Regions from separate parts of the Clostridium sp. JNZ X4-2 genome, predicted to be linked through region 1. Evidence: riboswitches for the same ligand, from Rfam matches in the RefSeq annotation. Region 1 holds a riboswitch; each other region holds the start of a gene.
What was found. Region 1 has a riboswitch for S-adenosylmethionine ahead of ACYUJ6_RS10700 (hypothetical protein). Riboswitches for the same ligand answer to the same signal wherever they lie in the genome.
Positions count from the first base shown of each region.

Region 2: linked by a shared signal. The riboswitch ahead of metK (methionine adenosyltransferase) and the one ahead of ACYUJ6_RS10700 (hypothetical protein) in region 1 are both predicted to bind S-adenosylmethionine.
Region 3: linked by a shared signal. The riboswitch ahead of ACYUJ6_RS04315 (ABC transporter permease) and the one ahead of ACYUJ6_RS10700 (hypothetical protein) in region 1 are both predicted to bind S-adenosylmethionine.

Region 1 is NZ_CM142685.1:2,231,244-2,238,090, forward strand. It holds gene ACYUJ6_RS10690 (nitrogenase component 1) at 1-1,237, opposite strand, end outside; gene ACYUJ6_RS10695 (ABC transporter ATP-binding protein) at 1,285-2,145, opposite strand; gene ACYUJ6_RS10700 (hypothetical protein) at 2,181-2,399, opposite strand; SAM riboswitch class I at 2,643-2,743, opposite strand; gene nifB (nitrogenase cofactor biosynthesis protein NifB) at 2,833-4,089, opposite strand; gene metK (methionine adenosyltransferase) at 4,210-5,406, opposite strand; gene ACYUJ6_RS10715 (amino acid permease) at 5,475-6,845, opposite strand.
Region 2 is NZ_CM142685.1:3,245,320-3,252,166, forward strand. It holds gene recD2 (SF1B family DNA helicase RecD2) at 1-600, opposite strand, end outside; gene metK (methionine adenosyltransferase) at 715-1,890, opposite strand; SAM riboswitch class I at 1,962-2,066, opposite strand; tRNA gene ACYUJ6_RS15605 (tRNA-Tyr) at 2,137-2,221, opposite strand; tRNA gene ACYUJ6_RS15610 (tRNA-Thr) at 2,227-2,302, opposite strand; tRNA gene ACYUJ6_RS15615 (tRNA-Val) at 2,319-2,394, opposite strand; tRNA gene ACYUJ6_RS15620 (tRNA-Tyr) at 2,403-2,487, opposite strand; tRNA gene ACYUJ6_RS15625 (tRNA-Thr) at 2,493-2,568, opposite strand; gene yyaC (spore protease YyaC) at 2,841-3,380, shown strand; gene mreB (rod shape-determining protein MreB) at 3,418-4,449, opposite strand; gene spoIIID (sporulation transcriptional regulator SpoIIID) at 4,550-4,804, opposite strand; gene ACYUJ6_RS15645 (peptidoglycan DD-metalloendopeptidase family protein) at 5,069-5,776, opposite strand; gene spoIID (stage II sporulation protein D) at 5,912-6,847, opposite strand, start outside.
Region 3 is NZ_CM142685.1:918,103-924,949, reverse strand. It holds gene ACYUJ6_RS04335 (ASKHA domain-containing protein) at 1-1,771, opposite strand, end outside; gene ACYUJ6_RS04330 (uroporphyrinogen decarboxylase family protein) at 1,784-2,821, opposite strand; gene ACYUJ6_RS04325 (corrinoid protein) at 2,834-3,481, opposite strand; gene ACYUJ6_RS04320 (ABC transporter substrate-binding protein) at 3,493-4,482, opposite strand; gene ACYUJ6_RS04315 (ABC transporter permease) at 4,528-5,316, opposite strand; SAM riboswitch class I at 5,702-5,808, opposite strand; gene ACYUJ6_RS04310 (transcriptional regulator) at 5,853-6,847, opposite strand, start outside.

The sequences.
Region 1 (6,847 bases):
GCAGTATATAAAACTGATACTGCTGTCTGTTACTTACTGTAAAGTTTGGTACATCCCCATAATTATCTACTAAGAATTTCAATGAATCTTTATTTGGATCATTGCTGTCATATATTGGATCATGATGGAATACCAAGGAACCATCCACTTCCACACCCAGTTCCTTAAGTACTGCAATAAGTCCATGAGAATATGCTGATCCCGTAGCTACATAGCCTTTTTTTCCTTTAAGAAGTTTTCTAAGTTCGGCAAGTCTTGGAGCTATTTTCTTATGTTCCCTTTCTATATATGCCTCTGCTTTTTCTTCTCTGTGGGTAACTCTTGCAATTTCTCTTATCCAGGCATCCGTTCCTGCTATACCATAGGGTTGTGGAGCTTTAATTTCGGGAACCCCAAATTGTTCTTCAAGTCCTGCGGCCAGATAAGAAGAAAGCGTATAGCAAAATCCAACAGTAGCTGCAGCTTCTGAGAGCTGTTCCAAATCTTCAACCTTTGCCAAATCCACTATATAATTAACCCTAAGTCCAAGTTCCCCCAATATAGGCGTAAATACATCACTTCCCCATAAATTTATTACATTGATCAGATCTTCCTGTTTCTTTGGATTTTTGCGTACCAGCTGCCTCAGTATTCCATGCTGGGTGGCATCGAATCCCGTGCTCCAGTGTTTGGATCTAAATCCCTCACAGTACATGGGGATAACCGGTATTTCAAGTTCCTCCTGCATTTTGCCGGCCACACTATCTATATCTTCACCAATAATTCCTGTGGCACAGGATGTGGCAATAAAAATTGCTCTAGGATGATGCCTGTTCCAGGCATCTCTTATGGATTGTTCCAATTTGCCAAGAGCTCCAAATACCATATCCGTTTCCTTTATATTAGTGTTAATTATTTTAATATTTTCCACCGGCAGGTTTCTGATTGCCAATCCATTCCTGTATATGGAATTATAGGCTGCCTGACCTGTACCGCAGCCTATGGGCGAATGTTGAATCAAAACCGCATCTCTTATATTACCAGCCTGACATTCTACCATCTGCTCACTGCATCCTGAGCCCTGGGTAAATGGTCCTATGGTTTCACAAAGTCTTTTTCCACCATTTCCCCTGCAGCCTCCGCAGGTATATGAAGAATCCCTGGAGAGCTCGGAAGCTTTTCCTGTTTTCCAGCCAATAATAGTACCAAGGCGTTCTTCCCGTGTTTTTACCACAGAAGTATTTAAATCGAATTTCATAAATTACAACCTCCCATTATTTTATAAAAGTATTTACATATTTAAATTTATACCATAGCTTCTGCTTGAATTTTATCAGCATCTCCGTGGAGAAGCTCCCATATTCTATTCCTGTTGGAATTGAATTCCTGAGAAGTTCTGATTTGAGAATTAATCCTTGGCCTTGGAAGTTTTATATTTATGATTTCCTTAATTCTGCCGGGGTTAGTTGACATCACCACCACTCTATCGGCCAAAAATACCGCTTCTTCAATACTATGGGTAATAAACACAATAGTTTTGTTTGTCTTCTCCCATATATTCAATAATTCTTCCTGAAGAGACTCCCTGGTCTGGGCATCTACTGCTGCAAAAGGCTCATCCATAAGCAGCACCTCAGGATCATAGGCCAGTGCCCTGGCAATGGCAACTCTTTGTTTCATTCCTCCCGACAGTTCATGGGGATATCTGTTTTCAAATCCATTTAATCCTACCAGATCTATAAATTTTTTACTTATCTGATGTTTTAAATCTTTTGTCATGCCTTTTATTTCAAGGCCGAACTCAATATTTTTCTCTACAGTTCTCCATGGAAACAGTGCATAACCCTGCAGTATAATTCCTCTGTCCAGAGCAGGTGCCGTAATCAGCTTCCCATCTATATAAACCTTTCCTGATGTAGGTCTTGACAGCCCTGCCAGAATATCTAAAAAGGTAGATTTCCCGCAGCCGCTTGGACCTACCACTGTAATAAATTCTCCTTTTTTTACCTTTAAATTAAAATTATCAAGTGTTAAAAATTCTTCATCTTTCTGACGATTTTGTGATTTTATATTATAACATTTTCTTACATTATCAATTACAATTTTATATTGCCTATCCTTTATATTTACACTTTCCTGTTTAGATTTTTTCACTACTTTTTTCATTCAAAACTCCCCTCCCATGGGATTTTATATTCATATTATTCTTTGACTATATAATTGGGCTGTGATCCAGAATTGCCATATTTGTCAAATTGATGGGTTACTATATCACTGACCTTTACCTTTGCATTTTTAGGAAACGCACCGATCGTCTTACTTCCAGCTGTCCACTGCTGTATATCCCTGTCTTTTATGACTCCATCATCTGCATAATAGTAATGGCGCTTACAGGCGCTCCTATGGCATCTGATACCCATTTGTTGACTTTTGCACCTTCTTTTTCATCAGGTATGCTTTTGTTTATATACCATTCTTCTTTTTTTGTCTGAATATTGAGTTTTTATAAAATATCCGAAAATGAAATGCAAAAAACACCAGAAACTTATCTCTACAAAAATAAGTCTCTAGTGTTTCTAGTCAACTTTTTGTAATCTTACGAAAAAACCTATATAAAATAAAAAACTTTCCTGTAAAGATAGATACAAGAAAGTAATCTTTGTTTCTCATCTTTCAGATTATAATCTGCTGGAATTGGCACCGTTAAATAAATTCAGGTTGCCGGACATCATAGGGCCAGTCCCTCCGTCTCTCTTGATAAGAATTTTATTCAAATTATTTGATTATATTACTTACTATACCAAATAGCATATATATTGTCAAGAAATAAAATTAATCTTCCTATTCTTTTTTCTACTTCATCAATTCCATTGCCTTTTCTATTCCCTCCTCTATGGTGCTGTACATCTGAAATACTCTTATGCCTTTTTCATGAAGCTTGATTACAGGTTCAAAGCCAATGCGCAATACAAGTACTCCGTCGCAATCATCCACACATTTTATAATACCGGATATTCTGTCATCATGTCCAGTACACTCCTGTGGACCTCTACAATACACCTCCACATTTCTTTTCTCATAAAACTTGATATTTTCTTTTATCACATCATATATATACAGCTGGGACACATGTCCAAAGTGTTCATCTATATAATCTCCTGAACTGCTGGCCACGGCAAATCTATAGTCCCTGTTCTCCTTATGGTCTCTATGGATTTTCTCAGGCTTGTCAAGAGAAATTATATTTTTCCTGTAATCCCTGAACTGAGCTGATACATCTTTATTCAAACTTCCTATGGCATCCGCCCTGCACTGCCTGCAATGATACATCTGTTTTAAATGTGGTTCACATTTTTCCCTCATGTTCTTCAATTCAGATTCATTTACAGTATCCCTGTTTTCAAATACACTGCCCTTTACAGGTATTAGAGGCATTATATTGGTCATATAGGCACCGCATTCTTTAACTTTTTTCACTATTTCAGGGATATGAGTATCATTAATTCCCTTTATCATCACAATATTAACCTTTGTCACAATGCCTTTTCCAGCAATATATTTCAGCCCTGACAATTGATTATTCAGCAGTATCTTCCCTGCTTCCTCACCTACAAAAGTCTTTCCCTGATAATTGACAAACTTATAGATCCTGCCGCCTATTTCAGGATCAACAGCATTTATTGTTACAGTAACATGGGTAATTCCCAGCTTTATTATTTCATCGGCATATGCAGGAAGCATTAATCCATTGGTGGAAAGACAAAATGTAATATCCCTGCACTCTTTCTTTATTAATTCTATGGATTTTCTTGTCTCTTGGAAATTTGCAAGTGGATCTCCTGGTCCCGCTATACCCACTACCGTCAAATTTTTTACTCTGTTTTTTACTACCTTGAATTTGTCTCTGGCTTCCTCAGGGGTTAGAATTCCGCTTGTCACACCAGGTCTTGATTCATTTACACAATCATATTTTCTATTACAAAAATTGCAGCTCACATTGCATTTCGGAGCCACAGGTATGTGCATTCTGGCATATTTATGGGCGGCACAATTATAGCATGGATGCTCTAATGTCCTCTCCTCAATACTTTTTGCAAAATTAACAGGCATATTTTATTATCTCCTCTCTCTTATAACTTTAAATAAAAAGGCTAGATAAGCTTATTTTCAACTTATCTAGCCTCCAGTATTTCTGGTCAACTACATTTAAAAAGCACAGAATTTTTTATTTTAATAGTACAAAACATTGTCAAACAACTTTTCCTTTATTTCATCAACCTTATCAAGTTTCTCCCAGGGCAAATCTATATCGGTTCTTCCAAAATGTCCATAAGCCGCTGTTTTCTTGTATATGGGTCTTCTCAGATCCAAATCTCTTATGATAGCTGCTGGTCTTAAATCAAACAGCTTATTTATAATTTCTATTATCTTCTCTTCAATGATTTTCTCCGTACCAAAGGTATCCACACTTATAGATACCGGTCTTGCCACACCTATTGCATAGGCAATTTCAACTTCTATTTTGTCTGCCACACCTGCGGCCACTAAATTTTTTGCTATCCATCTTGCTGCATATGCTCCTGATCTGTCAACTTTCGTAGGATCTTTTCCTGAAAAAGCTCCTCCCCCATGCCTTCCGTATCCACCGTAGGTATCAACTATTATTTTTCTTCCTGTAAGTCCTGAATCAGCCTCTGGACCTCCTTTTACAAATCTTCCTGTAGGATTAACAATATATTTTGTACTAAAGTCTATAAATTTTTCAGGTATTACTTTTTTTATAACCTCATCTATTATGTCCTTTTCAATTTGTTCGTGTCCTATGCCTTCTTCATGCTGGGAGGATATCAAAACTGTATCCACCCTTATAGGCTTTTCACCTTCGTATTCTACTGTAACCTGAGTTTTTCCATCCGGCCCAAGATAAGGAATAATTCCATTTTTTCTTACCTGGGCAAGTTTCCTTGAAAGTTTATGGGCTAATGATATGGGAAGTGGCATGTACTCTGGAGTTTCATTGGTGGCAAATCCAAACACCATTCCCTGATCTCCCGCACCAATTGCCTCAATAGTATCTTTTTCTCCTCGTTTGGCCTCCAGAGATTCATTTACCCCCAGGGCAATATCTGAAGATTGTTCATCTATGGAGGTTATAACAGCACAATTGCTGGCATCAAACCCAAATCTGGAATTATTGTACCCTATATCGCTGATAGTTTGTCTAACTATTTTAGGTATATCCACATAAGCTTTAGTTGATATTTCACCTACTAAAAGCACTAATCCAGTATTTACAACTGTTTCACAAGCCACTCTTCCATACTTATCCTGTTCAATGACTGCATCTAGAACTGCATCAGATATTTGGTCGCAAATCTTATCAGGATGTCCTTCTGTTACTGATTCCGATGTAAATAATCTACTCACTTTAAACCCTCCAATTTATTTAAATATTTTTTATGCATAACTCTAATACGAACTTAAAATGAAATTTTTTAAGAGTCTCTTATCTTCTTACTGCAAAACAACTTATATAAAATTACAAGTGCCAGTACCCATACCGGTATGACATAAAGAGCCACCCTGGTGGCAGGTAAAAATCCCAATGAAACAACAATGGCCAACAGATATATTATAGTAATATAGGATGATATAGGACACAGCGGCATTTTAAATTTGATTTTCTCACCTGCTGCAGATTTTTCCTTTCGAAACTTCAGCTGGGTTATTAGAATGGTTCCCCAGGCAGTCAGAATAGCTATAGTTGTCACTGAAGAAATATATCCAAAAACCTTTCCTGGAACAAAATAATTCAATATTACAGCAATTACTGCTACTCCTGTGCTGAAAAGTATTCCTACATAGGGTACTCCGGATTTATTCACTTTACCAAATACCTTTGGTGCATTATTATTCAGAGCCAAACTATAAAGCATCCTGCCATCCACATACAGAGCACTATTCATACCTGAAAGAGCTGCCGTTAAAATAACAAAATTTATAACTGATGCAGCTGCAGGAATTCCAACTTTGGAAAATACAAGTACAAAAGGACTTCCATCTATTCCAATTTTGTTCCATGGATAAAGCGCCAGCATTACAGTAATAGACCCTACATAAAAAATAAGTATACGCCAAAACACATCGTTTATTGCCTTGGGTATTGATTTCTGAGGTTCTTCTGCTTCACCGGCAGTTATACCAATAAGTTCCACACCTCCAAAAGCAAAGGTTACAAAAACAAAACATAAAATAAATCCCTTAAATCCATTGGCAAAAAATCCACTATTATCCCATATATTAGACAATCCAACAGAATGTCCAGCATTATTAAATCCTAAAAATATAATCAATATTCCAAAAATAATCATGCATATGATAGCAACTACCTTTACAAGGGCAAACCAGAATTCAAACTCACCGTAAGCTTTAACACCAATTAAATTAATTGCAATCAGTATTAATAAAAATATTAGGGCAGTAAGCCATTTTGGAAATTCAGGCAGCCAAAACTGAATGTAAATTCCCATTGCTGTAAGTTCAGCCATAACAGTAGCTGTACATTGAAACCAATAAGTCCAGCCCGAAAAGAATCCTGCAAAAGGCCCCAGATAACGAGTTGCATAAGCACTAAATGATCCTGAATTAGGCTGGTCTACAGCTAATTCCCCCAATGCCCTCATAATCAAGAAAATAAATAAACCACCTATTAAGTAGGCTAAAATAATAGCAGGTCCACCTGTTTTAATAGCATCAGCAGATCCATAAAATAAGCCTACTCCTATAGCACCGCCAATAGCAATCATCTGTATATGACGATTCTTTAAATCCTTTTTTAATGGCTGTTGTTCTAAATTTTTGCTCATTT
Region 2 (6,847 bases), 1.0 Mb from region 1:
AAGGCTCCTTGCTATTCTGTCCGCTGTTTTGAATCCTATGCCTCCTATTTCTTCCGTAAGGATATATGGGTTTTCTTTTACTTTGCGTATTGAATCAGCTCCAAATTTTTTGTGTATTTTTACACATTGGTTTGGAGTCACTCCATAAGTTTGTAAAAATATCATTACATTTCTTATTTCATTTTGTCTGGAATAAGATTCTGCTATTAAAGCTATCTTTTTTTCTCCTATACCTTCTATTTCCCTCAGTCTGTTTATGTTGTCATCCAGCACATGAAGAGTATCTTCTCCAAATTTTTTAACTATTTTTCTGGCAGTAACAGGTCCTATACCAGATATAATTCCCGAGGATAAATACCTTTCTATACCCATAGCAGTATCAGGTACTATTTCTTCACAAACCTGGACCTTAAACTGGCGCCCGAAGTGAGGATGTAATACCCATTCTCCTAAAACCTTCAAGTTTTGTCCTTCTGTTATATAAGGTATGCATCCCACTATAGTTACTGTATCTTCTTTTTTTTTCATCTTAGCAACTACATATCCATTGTCTTTATTTTGAAATATTATATCTTCTACAATTCCCTGTAAATCCTGCATAAGCTCTCTCCCACTTTAACAAACATATAAAATCTATATCTTTGAATATAATTATAGCACATAAGTTTAGCTTAAAAAAAGCTCTGTAAATTTACATACAGAGCTTCTACAATTCTAGATATATTTTTTTATATCATCAACCTTATTCAATTTTTCCCAGGGTAAATCTATATCGGTTCTTCCAAAATGCCCATAAGCTGCAACCTGTCTGTATATTGGCCTTCTCAAATCCAAGTCCCTTATTATAACAGCTGGTCTTAAATCAAATACCTTCTCTACTATATTAACTATTTTCTCTTCTGATACTTTTCCAGTGTTGAAAGTATCAATAGTTATAGATACGGGTTTTGCCACACCTATAGCATATGCAAGCTGTATTTCCAACTTATCTGCAACACCAGCAGCTACCAGATTTTTTGCCACCCATCTTGCAGCATAAGCAGCTGATCTATCCACCTTGGTTGGATCCTTCCCTGAAAATGCTCCACCACCATGTCTTCCATATCCGCCATAGGTGTCCACTATTATCTTTCTTCCTGTAAGACCAGAGTCTCCCTGAGGTCCGCCAACTACAAATCTACCTGTTGGATTTATGAAGTATTTGGTATTTTCATCCAGAAACTTCTGTGACACAACAGGCTTTATAACATGTTCAATTATATCACTTTCAATTTGTTCTTTAGTTACCAGTTCATCATGCTGTGCAGATACAACTATAGTATCAACTCTAATGGGTTTATTATCATCATATTCTATAGTCACCTGAGTTTTTCCGTCTGGTCTCAAGTACCTTAAAGTTCCATCCTTTCTAACCTGTGCCAGTCTTTTTGCCAGCTTATGAGCCAAACTTATGGGCATAGGCATATATTCCGGAGTTTCATTAGTGGCAAATCCAAACATCATACCTTGATCTCCTGCTCCTATGGCATCTGTTTCCTCCATCTGTCCTTTTTTGGCTTCCAGGGATTGATTGACTCCCATAGCTATATCTGATGATTGTTCATCAATTGAGCTCAGCACTGAGCAGGTATCACAATCAAATCCATATTTGGCTCTGGTGTATCCTATTTCCTTTACAGTTTTCCTAACTATTTTAGAAATATCTACATAGCATTTAGTTGATATCTCTCCCATAACCAAAATCATACCTGTAGTAGTAGCAGTTTCACATGCTACTCTTCCATACGGGTCTTGTTTTAATATGGCATCCAGAATTGCATCTGAAATTTGATCGCACATTTTATCTGGATGACCTTCTGTAACTGACTCAGACGTAAATAATTTTTTCATTTTCAATACCTCCATACTGTATAAAAAATAAAAACCTCTTCAAATAAGAAGAGGTTAAATAATTAACTGCTCTCTTATCTTGCAAAATTAACTTGCAGGAATTGGCACCTTGGCAAAACTTCTACTGGTTGCCGGGTTTCATCGGGCCTTTTTCCCTCCGCCTCTCTGGATAAGAGTCTATATTATTGATTTACAACAATTATAAAAATTTTAATAAAATAAAAAACACCCTAACAGTGCTTTTTATGGTGGAGGAAGATGGATTCGAACCATCGAAGTCACTGACAACAGATTTACAGTCTGCCCCCTTTGGCCACTCGGGAATTCCTCCGCATTTGGTGCTGGCAGTAGGCTTCGAACCCACGACCTACTGATTACAAGTCAGTTGCTCTACCTGCTGAGCTATGCCAGCTTATTTTGTTATAATGTGGTGGGCACAACAGGGCTCGAACCTGTGACCCTCTGCTTGTAAGGCAGATGCTCTCCCAGCTGAGCTATGCGCCCCCAATATTTGGTGGAGGAAGATGGATTCGAACCATCGAAGTCACTGACAACAGATTTACAGTCTGCCCCCTTTGGCCACTCGGGAATTCCTCCACATTTGGTGCTGGCAGTAGGCTTCGAACCCACGACCTACTGATTACAAGTCAGTTGCTCTACCTGCTGAGCTATGCCAGCTTATTTATTTCATATAAGTACACTAAAATAGAACATAAAGGCGTTTAACGTAGTTTAGTATACATTTTTGTGCAATTATTTTCAAATTTCATATTACATTAAAATCTAATGTTAAATGTTTATTTCTTCATGTATCTCGTTATTCCTTCAGAAATCACATACCTGTGATTTAGACATAATAATTTACATAATTCCATCATATAAATTATATATAGTATTCTCTTTGGATACTATCCATAGGCACTGCATACACATAAAGAAGGTGAAATATATTGAATAAAGTAAAATCCAACTATAAGAATCCACTGGCATATTACGATTTAGCCTATTTTTTAAAAGATCACATCAACAAGGATACCATCATCGTATGTATAGGTACAGATAGATATATAGGGGACTGTCTTGGCCCTTTAGTAGGTACCCTGCTAAAGTGCAAGCACTTTCCCCTGCCGGTTTATGGTACAATTTCAGAGCCCATACATGCTTTAAACATTGAAAGTAGACTAAATGAAATAAAATTGCTTCATCCCCATAGCAACATTATAGGTATTGATGCCTGTTTAGGAGATTCCAAAACCATTGGAGAAATACAGGCAAGAGACTTTCCTGTTCATCCCGGCAAAGGAGTGGGAAAATCTCTTCCCAATGTAGGAGACTCCTCAATAATAGGCATAGTTGATTCAAATGGCAATGAGGATATATTCAGCAATACCAGCAATATACGTTTGAATCTAATTTTAAATATGGCTGAAGTAATACTTTATTCACTAATTCATTCATATTATCTCTATTATAATAATATCTTATTGTAGATATATAGACAAATTTTTTAACACCAATAAAACATTTTCAATCTATTAAGGTTATATCATCACCAGTAAAAATGACTTCCATTTTGTCCAAATACTCAAGAACCTTTCCTGTACCTAAAGCTACACAGGATACCGGATCTTCAGCTACATAAACAGGTACATGAGTTACCTCCTGTATTAAATCACCTAATCCGTTTAGCAAGGCCCCTCCTCCAGTCATAACAATACCTTTTTCAGCTATGTCAGCAGATAATTCTGGAGGAGTTTTTTCCAATACCGCCCTAGCCGTATCTGCTATGGAATTTACAGTCTCCTTCAATGCTATTCTCATTTCTTTAGATGATACTTCCATATTCTTGGGAAGTCCTGTGATTAGATCTCTCCCTCTTATTTCCATACTTGTTTCTTCATCTTTGTTAAATGCAGAACCTATATTTATCTTTAAGTCTTCCGAAGTCCTCTCTCCAATCATCAATTTATGTTCTTTCCTAATATATTTCATTATGGCTTCATCAAACTTGTCTCCTGCCACTTTAATTGAGGATCTTACTACTATTCCCCCCAGTGAAATTATGGCCACATCAGTAGTTCCGCCACCTATGTCTATTACCATGCTTCCACTTGCCCTAGTTATATCGATTCCAGCTCCTATAGCTGCAGCCAGGGGCTCTTCAATTAAAAACACCTTCTTTGCGCCTGCATTTTTAGCTGCATCAATTACAGCTCTTTTTTCAACCTCAGTAGCCTCACAGGGAATACAAATAACTATCCGCGGTGCTGACATTCTTTTTTTTCCACAAGCTTTTTCTATAAAATACTTTAACATCTTCTCTGTTACATCGTAATCAGATATAACTCCATCTTTTAATGGTCGAATGGCAACAATGTTACCCGGCGTTCTGCCTATCATCTGCCATGCTTCTTCTCCCACTGCCAGTACTCTGTTTTTACTTTTATCTATGGCAACAACCGAAGGTTCTTTTAATATTACACCTTTGCCCTTAATATACACAAGCACTGTAGCCGTACCTAAATCTATTCCCATATCAGTTCCTATATTAAAAAACATCCCTTTTTTCACTCCTAATCCAACTTGCTTTTCGTAATAAAAACGTAAATTTATTTACTATTTATTATCATATCATATTCTAATTATAATGGGAATGTTTTTAACCTTCAATAGCTTTATATTTCATTTTAGTGGCCTCTCCACCTCTTATGTGTCTTTCTGCCTTATTATAATTCAATATACTCTTAGCCTCTTGTGCAACCTGTGGATTTATCTTAGGCAATCTTTCGGTCATATCTTTGTGTATGGTGCTTTTGCTCACTCCAAAAACTTTGGCAGTTTTTCTTATGGTAGCTTTAGAACCTATTATATATTTGGCAACCTCTAAAACTCTCTCTTCAATATAATCTTTCAAATTCATTCAACTCCTTTATTTCTTATACCATTTTTTATATCAAAACTTTTTCTGGATTTTCCGTTTACTTTTTACAGCTGTTCTTTATACAAATATCAGTTAATAATCAAAACCATATATATGTAAATGCTTACATGTATTTTTCTATTCAAAGAAATCTTTTAATCTGTAACTTGTCCCTCATATATAAATATGCCCTTTTATATTTTAAAATTCATTATATATGGGCCATTTCTCTATAGTACCCAGAGAAATGGCTGAATATTAATATTTTATATATTTGCCTGGATCAACAAATTCCTTTCCCTTTAAGACGGCAAAATGCAAATGATTCCCATATTTTTCATAGGCTGATCTCAGGGTGCTCTTACCCACTATTCCTATAACTGCTCCCTTTTTTACCGTTTGACCTGCACTGACCTTAACATTTGGATCCAAATTGGAATAAACAGTTTTCAATCCATTTTGATGATCTAAAATAATCTCTACTCCATCTTGTGTTGCAGTATTTACTTCTTCTACCTTTCCATCCATTGCTGCAAATACCGGTTTCCCCAAATCAGTCTGTATATCATAACCTAAATTTGGTCTATAAGTTGCCGTAGAATCCCAATACACCGGATCCTCTGAAAACCCCCTTGCAATAACTCCTTCTACTGGTTTTTGAAATACTGTACTTACTGAACTTGACACTTCTTTTGAAGTTTCCTGCTTGGCATTTGCGTTACTGCTCTTTTTAACTTGAAGTGCGTTATCATAACTTGAAGAAGGCTTATTATCTGCTTTTGCAGTTTGTTTAACCTGTTTTTGTTCTGTAGCTTTGCTGTTTTGCAGTTCAGCACTCTGATTTTTGTTATTTCTTGCAGTCAGCAGTGCAACTGTAGCCACTATACATAAACAGATAAATAATATTATGTAGAAGCCCTCCTTTTTAAAAAAGTTAACTGCTTTATTTGAAAATTTTTTGTCCATATGAACACCTCCTTTTTGTAGTTTGTCCAGACAATAACAAAAAATACATATTTTATGAACTTTTTTCTAAAATTTTTATAAAAAAATAAGATGAAACTTTTTATTTCATCTTTGTCATATATTAATATATTTTGTTTACTTTAAAAATGAAGCTGCACTTTTTAAATTTATGCCACTATAATAATGGCTTAATATCTGTATGTAGCTTTTTCCGTCTTTGGCCATGGCATTGGCACCCCACTGACTCATTCCCACTCTATGGCCATATCCTAGACATTGAATATAAATTTTGCCTTTAAAGTATATGGTGAAATCTGTAGAATTCAATCCCATAATAGATCTGAATCTGGTACCGGACACAGTGACTGATCCCAGTTTAATTTCCCTGACAGCTCCTCCTTCGGTCCTTCCTTCTATATTTACTTCTTTAGACAAATCTTCCTCATTCAATCCTGAACCGGAATAATAAAGATTTACTTTATCTATGAAGTTTTTATATGACATTTCCACGGAAGTTTTATATTTATGTGCATCTTCTTCTCCTGGGCTTTCTACACTCCTTAAATACCCTTCTCCTTCTCCAAATACATCTTCTGCATTTTCCGTCCTTCCTCCACTTACGGCGAAATAATAAGGTTCCATAACCAATTTGCCCTTATAGGCCAATACCTGCCCTGAGGTAGCTTGTACAGCCTGTTCCATCTTGTTCCAGTATTCTTCTGCCTTTGCCTTGGGCCATGCATTCATTCTATCCTCTTTGCTTTGAAAAACCTGACACGAAACGGTATCACATACATCTGCACCTGTAGTGCTTTTATATTTTTTCCCGCCATATGCCTCCATATGGGCAACCCCAAAGGTTCTTGCCGCCACAGCCTGGGCTTTAAGTGCCTCTTCTGAAAATTCCGCCGGCATTTCCCCTGCAACTACTCCCAATACGTATTCCTCTAAATTCATTTCTTTTATTTTATGCTCCTTGGTTATATAGACCTTTATCTTTTCTTCATTCCCGTTACTGTTTTTAAATATTATATTTCTTGATTTAATTATAAACCTTGGCAAACTATCCTG
Region 3 (6,847 bases), 1.3 Mb from region 1:
TATCGTATCCTTTATAAACAGAAAGTTCAAAATATTTAGTCTTATCCAGAACAAGCTCAGCTTTAGCCTTATATTCTTTATTTAAAAGACATTTTACTGCTCCCATCTTTGATGTATTTCCTACAAAAACTACTTTTTCTGCAAATTCCACCGGCATGAGGCCAATTTGTATAATACTCTTCAAACTGAGGTGCTTCCCGAATGCCCCGGCAATATACACTTTATCAACTTTTTCATATCCTATATTTATTTCTTTAAATAAAACATGAATTGCAGACAGAATAGCTCCTTTGGCAAGTTGGACCTGTCTTATGTCTTTTTGTGTTATATACACACTGTCATCTTTGATTAAAGAAAATCTCTTTTCCCCATTGGCTTTTAAACTGGATTTATACTCCTCACTTATTTTTCTTGAAAATCTCCCATTTAACTCAATAATGGAGTTTTTTATAAATTGTGAAATTACATCTATAATTCCACTTCCACATATACTTTTAGGATATGTATCTCCAATGACTTTTAAATCTATACTGCCCTTTTCAATTTTAATCTTTTCTACCGCTCCATCTATGGCTATACTGCCGCAGCTTATATTCATTCCTTCAAGAGCTGGTCCTGCAGCACAGGAGCATGCCACCATTCCATCCTTAGAGCCAAATACTATTTCTCCATTGGTTCCTATATCCACCAAAAGACTTGGAGTTTTACTTTCAGATATTTTTGTAGCAATTACACCTGAAACAATATCCGCTCCCACATAGCTGGAAACACTGGGCATAATATATACAATACCGAAATCTGAAATCTTATTAAGCTTGAGAGAAGAAGCCTTCACTTCAAATCCCTTTCTAAAAACAGATGTATAAGGCGAAACAGCTATGGACTGAGGTTTGACTCCAAGAAACAGATGAAGCATAGTGCTGTTGGCAGCTACAACTACTTCATATATTTTCTTCGGAGAAATTCCTGATTTTTCTGCCGCCTGTAATATTAAGTTGTTTATCTGATTCACTATAAGTTCCTGGAGCTGGAATAAATTTTCTTCATTCTCCACATACTGTATTCTGGATATTACGTCTTGTCCATAAATACGCTGCGAATTTGCCGCCGCTGCAGTTCCAATTTCTTTTCCTGTATTTATATCCAATATGGAAACCACCACCGTAGTTGTTCCTATATCTACAGCCACGCCGTAGATTTTTCCTGATGTATCTCCAGTTTCTACACCTATTATATGATTATTGTACAATATTGCAGTTAACTTGTATTCCTCCTCTACGGCCTCTGGAAGATTCCTTATTATATCCAAATTAAAATTTTTATCAATGTCATATCCCACGGTATCTGAAAAACGCTTTAACAAAGTACGGTTATCGTCAAGTTTTGGCCTGGGCAGCTCAGTATAAGCTTTTGTTATGGATGGATTGATGCCAATGTCAACTTTCATTCCTGTTTCAAGAACCTGTATATCTTCCTGCTTCTCATAACTATTAGATATATCAACCTCCAGCTCTCCTGATATCCTAATACCACAAGCTAATCTTACACCATTGTCCAGCAAGGTCTCAGGTATAAATTTTCTTTCATTATCTGTAGGAGGTAATATATGCCTGCTTTTTATTTTTACTCTGCATTTTCCACAGATGCCCTTACCGTTACAGGGATTATTTATGATAATATTATTTTTTAAAGCTAGCTGAAGCAAATTTTCTCCTGGATCTGCATAAACTACTTTTTCTATGGGTTCAAATAGAATTTTAATTTTGTCCATTAAATGTTCTCCTTACCTTAATTTTCCCTTTCCATATTTTTTTACTGCATCCACCATAGCCTTTACATTTTCAAAAGGTATATTGGGAGACAGTCCACATCCTGGCATCACTATAGCACCGGTTTTAAACTTTAAACTGTCTACTATCTTTCTCACATTCTCATCTACTTCTTCAGGACTTCCAAGGAACAAAGTTCCACTTGGATCCACTCCTCCAGCTACGCAGTGTCTTCCTACAAATATTTTCTGGGATACACTTAAATCCACCAATTCCGAGAAATACAGAATATCTGCACCTGTTTGGGATACCTGATCAATAATGGGATATTCCCCTCCGCAGGGATGATACATAGCTATGGCTCCAGCCTTTTTAAAACCCTGCACTGACCTTGTTATATGCGGAAGAGCTCTTTCCCTGTATTGAGCCGGGGATAGACAGGAAGGAGAAGAAGTTGCATCCGGCATGAATATAAGATCAGCTCCTGCTTCCACCTGAAGTTCGGCATATTGTATGGATGCATCCACCACAACTTTGCACACTTTATCCACCAGTTCCGGATCCTTTTTCACATTGCTCATAAGACTTTCCGTTCCAAAAAGCAGGCCTGCAGTATTAAAGGGTCCTCCGCTTATACTTCCTATCATAATGTGATTTCCCACTTTTTTTCTTATAATCCTTATTGCTTTTAGAATAGACTGAACCAAATCATTTTTTCTCAAATCAGGAACTTTCAGGTTATCTGCATCTGCATGAGTCTTAATTATAGGATTTCTGATCATTGGATAGTCATTCTTAGGCCAGTACATATCCGCACCCAGGGCTTCATGTTCTCCTGTAGCAACAGAAAGCATGACTATATCAGATTTAAAATATTCCCACTGCTTATAATAGACTTCCGCCAATGCTTCTGAATCCAGCAAAAACTCTCTACTGAAATTTCTGTTTATAATCTGAGGAGCCAAAAGCGTTGCACTAAATACAGGAAGTCTATCCACAGCTTTCCAATTTACAGCTCTCAGAACCCTTTCCCTTGAAGTTAACTCACTCATATTTATCCTCCCCTATTGATTTATAAGATTCTTGGCCTTTCTTATAGCTGCCACTGCATCTACAGAGTACCCATCTGCTCCAATTTGATCACAATATCTCTGGGATATTGGGGCTCCTCCTATAATCACTTTTACTTTATCCCTTATTTTATCTTTCTTCAATAATTCTATTACCTTCTTCATATTCACCATGGAAGAGGTCATAAGAGCCGAAAGCGCCAGTATGTCAGCATTTATCTCTTTAACTTTATCTACAAACACCTGAGGGGACACATCCCTTCCCACATCATATATTTCAAAACCTGATGCACCAAGCATTATGGATACTATATTTTTGCCGATGTCATGGGTGTCTCCCTGAACAGTTCCTATAACCACCTTTGCCGGTTTATCACTTTTCTCCAAATTAAGGTGTGGTTTCAAAACATCAACTCCTGCCTTAAAGGCATCAGCGGATATTATAACTTCAGGAAGAAAATATTCCTGGCTTTCAAAATAATCTCCCACTACAGACATCCCTTCAGCAAGCCCCTTGATTATAGCCTCTGTTGGATCAATGCCAATCTCAATGGCTTTACCAGCGGACTCACCTGCCAATTCTTCATCTCCATCAACAACGGAAGCTATAAGCTTTTTAAATATTTCTTCTTTTTTGCTCATCTATAATCCTCCTAATTTTTTTTATAATATGGGTTAAATTCATTGGTATACACATCAGAAGTTTTAAGCCTGCCCTTCTTAAGATCACCATATTTTACGGACTGGTCAATCCAAAATTGTGCATCCTTCTCACTTACAAGTCCATGTTCCGGATACGCTGCGGTATAATAATCTGCATACTCATCCGGAACGTTAAATACTTTTACAAATATTTTTCCGGCTTCTTTAGGATTAGCTCTTGCCCAATCACATGCTTTAGCAATAGCTGTAGTATATTTTTTCACTATATCAGGATGCTTTTTTATAAAATCAGCACTGGTAAACTGCTGGGGCCATCCTTTCTGTTCTCCTGACACCTGGGTTCCATCAATAAGTATTCTGCCAACTCCTGTCTTTACTATCTTAGTGAGATATGGCGGTAAGACTTCTATTACATCTACACTGCCTGCAACGAGAGCAGCTTCTTCCTGGTCAAAAGACAAAGGTACCACTGTAACATCACTCTCCTTTAATCCCGCTTTCTCTAATAAATTTAAAAGCTGATAGGAATGAGGAGTAGTAGCTATTTTTTTGCCTTTTAAATCTTTAATACTCTTTATGGGACTATCAGCACGCACTACATAGCCCACAGAAGGATTTTTAGGTGTAGAGGCCCATCCAGCAGCAACTGCCTTGATTTTCACACCTTTAGCAATGGCTAAAGTGATGCTTGAAGCGCTTGTCCCTCCAAAGGTATTTGCACCTGATGCAACTGACGTAATCATATCAGCCTGGGATACAGTCCCTGTAAATGTTATTTTTATTCCCTGTTCTTTGAAGAATCCCTTTTGATCTGCAATATACACAGGATCTGAGAACAATAACTTTGGATACTTGATTTCAAATAATTCCTTGCTGTTTGATTTGCTCTGGGACACATTCTGCTTATTTCCACAAGCAGTAAAAAGTCCTGTGGCCATTACAAATAGTAGTCCTAGTGAAACAATTTTTTTCTTTAACATTTTAATTCCTCCTTTGATTTTATGAAATTTATTTAAATAATTTACCTATTCTGTGGTTTCTTCTTCCTTCCAGAAATAAATAAATTTTTCAAGCAAAGTAACAATCCACGTAAGTATAAGTCCTATAATTGATATGACGGCTATAGTGGCATATACATAAGGTATCTGAAAAGTCTGTTGGGAATATGATATAAAATACCCCAATCCTTTGTTGGCCCCCAGCATTTCTGCTGCAGTCAGCATTATGATAGACGTGCTGGCGCTGAGTTTTAGTCCTGTAAATATATAAGGGCAGGCCGCAGGCAATATAACTTTTTTTAGAATCTGGAGAGAAGAGCATCCCATGGATTTGGCCGCTTTTATCAACAGTATGGGAGTACTTTTCACACCGTCTATGGTATTTATGAGCATAGGCCATACACATCCCCAAAATATAATTAGTACTTTGGAAGTCTCACCCACTCCAAAAAATATTATAAAAACAGGGAACAATGCCAGTGCAGAAGTTTGTCTAAAAAGCTGCAGTACAGGATTTATATATACTTCTACCACCTTAAATCTCCCAATAAATAAACCCAGTGAGATACCAACCACTATAGCCAGACCTAATCCTTCCAGAGAGCGTATGATGCTTATTTTTATATGCTCCAGAAGTATTCCTTTTACGAAAATAATAGTATAAAGTGAAGATACAACCTCTGAAAAAGGAGGCAATAATGCACTGTCCACTATGCCAATTCTGGGCAAGACTTCCCATATAGCTAAAAAACCTATAATAGATGTTAAATTTCGAGATGCTTTTTTTAGATTTATTTTTTTTCTATCATGCTTCATACTGTGTTCCTCCTGGTTATTATTTCTTACAAATTAAACTCCAGCTGTATTCTTTTATAAAATTATCCATATAGTTATTCCAATCAATAATTACCATAATTTTATATTACTATTTTGGTGTATGTATGATCTTACAATGTATTTTTAAATGAATTGCTAATAATTTTATACTTTTTCCTACTTTGGTAAAAAGTACATCTAACTATATATAAGAGGTATTTCATAAAATTTATACAACAATAAAAGGCCAAATTTAATTTATTACAGATAGATTATATATCCTATAATAAATTCAACTTGACCTCTAGTTTTCTAGTCGGTACAAATTAATTAATACAATAAAAAACTTCCTGTGGAGAAACCACAGGAAGTCATATCCTCTCGTCTCTCATCTTTCAGGGTATACCTGCTGGAATTAGCACCATTGAATAATAAATATATTCAGGTTGCCGGATATCATAGGGCCAGTCCCTCCATCACTCTTGATAAGAAATTTTGCATTTATTGAATTTTAATTTATGTATATGATATAACTTTTAAAATGCTTTGTCAACAACAAATTTTTTATTATCTGTATCATATTGATCATTAATACATTTTTCCAGCAAAAAAGCTGCTGCGCCTACTGAAACTGCATTTTCTTTAAAATATCCGTGCTTTTTTATTGAAATACCTTTAGGAATATACTGTGTACATGTTTCATAAAACGTTTGGAAATCCACCAAAGATCCGCTTAATATAATACATTCAAGATCCAGCAAATTTATATAGGATTCTATACTTTTACTCAATTTTGATGCAGCATCCAAAAGAAGTTTTTGAGACAGCACACTATTTTTTATATAACTAAAATACACTTTGTCAAAATCAATACTGCCATTTATATTTTCGATCATATGTTCAAATGCATATTCATTGTCCCCCGCTGATCTTATAATTTTTCCCTGAACAATTGCTGCCTGTTTCAATCCAACTCCACAATCAAAATAAGCTAAACTCTTGAATTGCCTCCCTGCTCCGTACAAATACTCTGCAGTAACCGCAGAATTCGAACAATTCTCACTAATTACACTGCACCCTATTTTTTCTTCAAGTATCCTGCCTATATTTTCATCACTCCAAAGATTGGTCTCAATTGCAAGTCCAATTCCTACAAGCTGAAGAAACTCCAAATTCAATTCCTCATAAACACTCTTCATAATCTGAAGAATTTTTTCTATGACTTCACTGCAGGAACTGCTAAAATCAATATAAAAGCTTTTTTTATAAAAAATCTCCATTCTCAGGTTCACTATGGATACCTGTGCATAAGTACTGCATATACCTATACCCACAATATAAAACCTGCACACATTTACATCATACAACACAGGTTTCCTTCCCCCTGTAGACTCTCCAACACATTTCCGCACCAGAATGGATTTTTGTTCAAGTGGATTCATTATGCGATTTAATGTGGTCAACTTCATTCCAGTTTTAAATAAAATTTCATTTTTAGTCATAATTCCACTTTTTTGTATTAGATTGAATA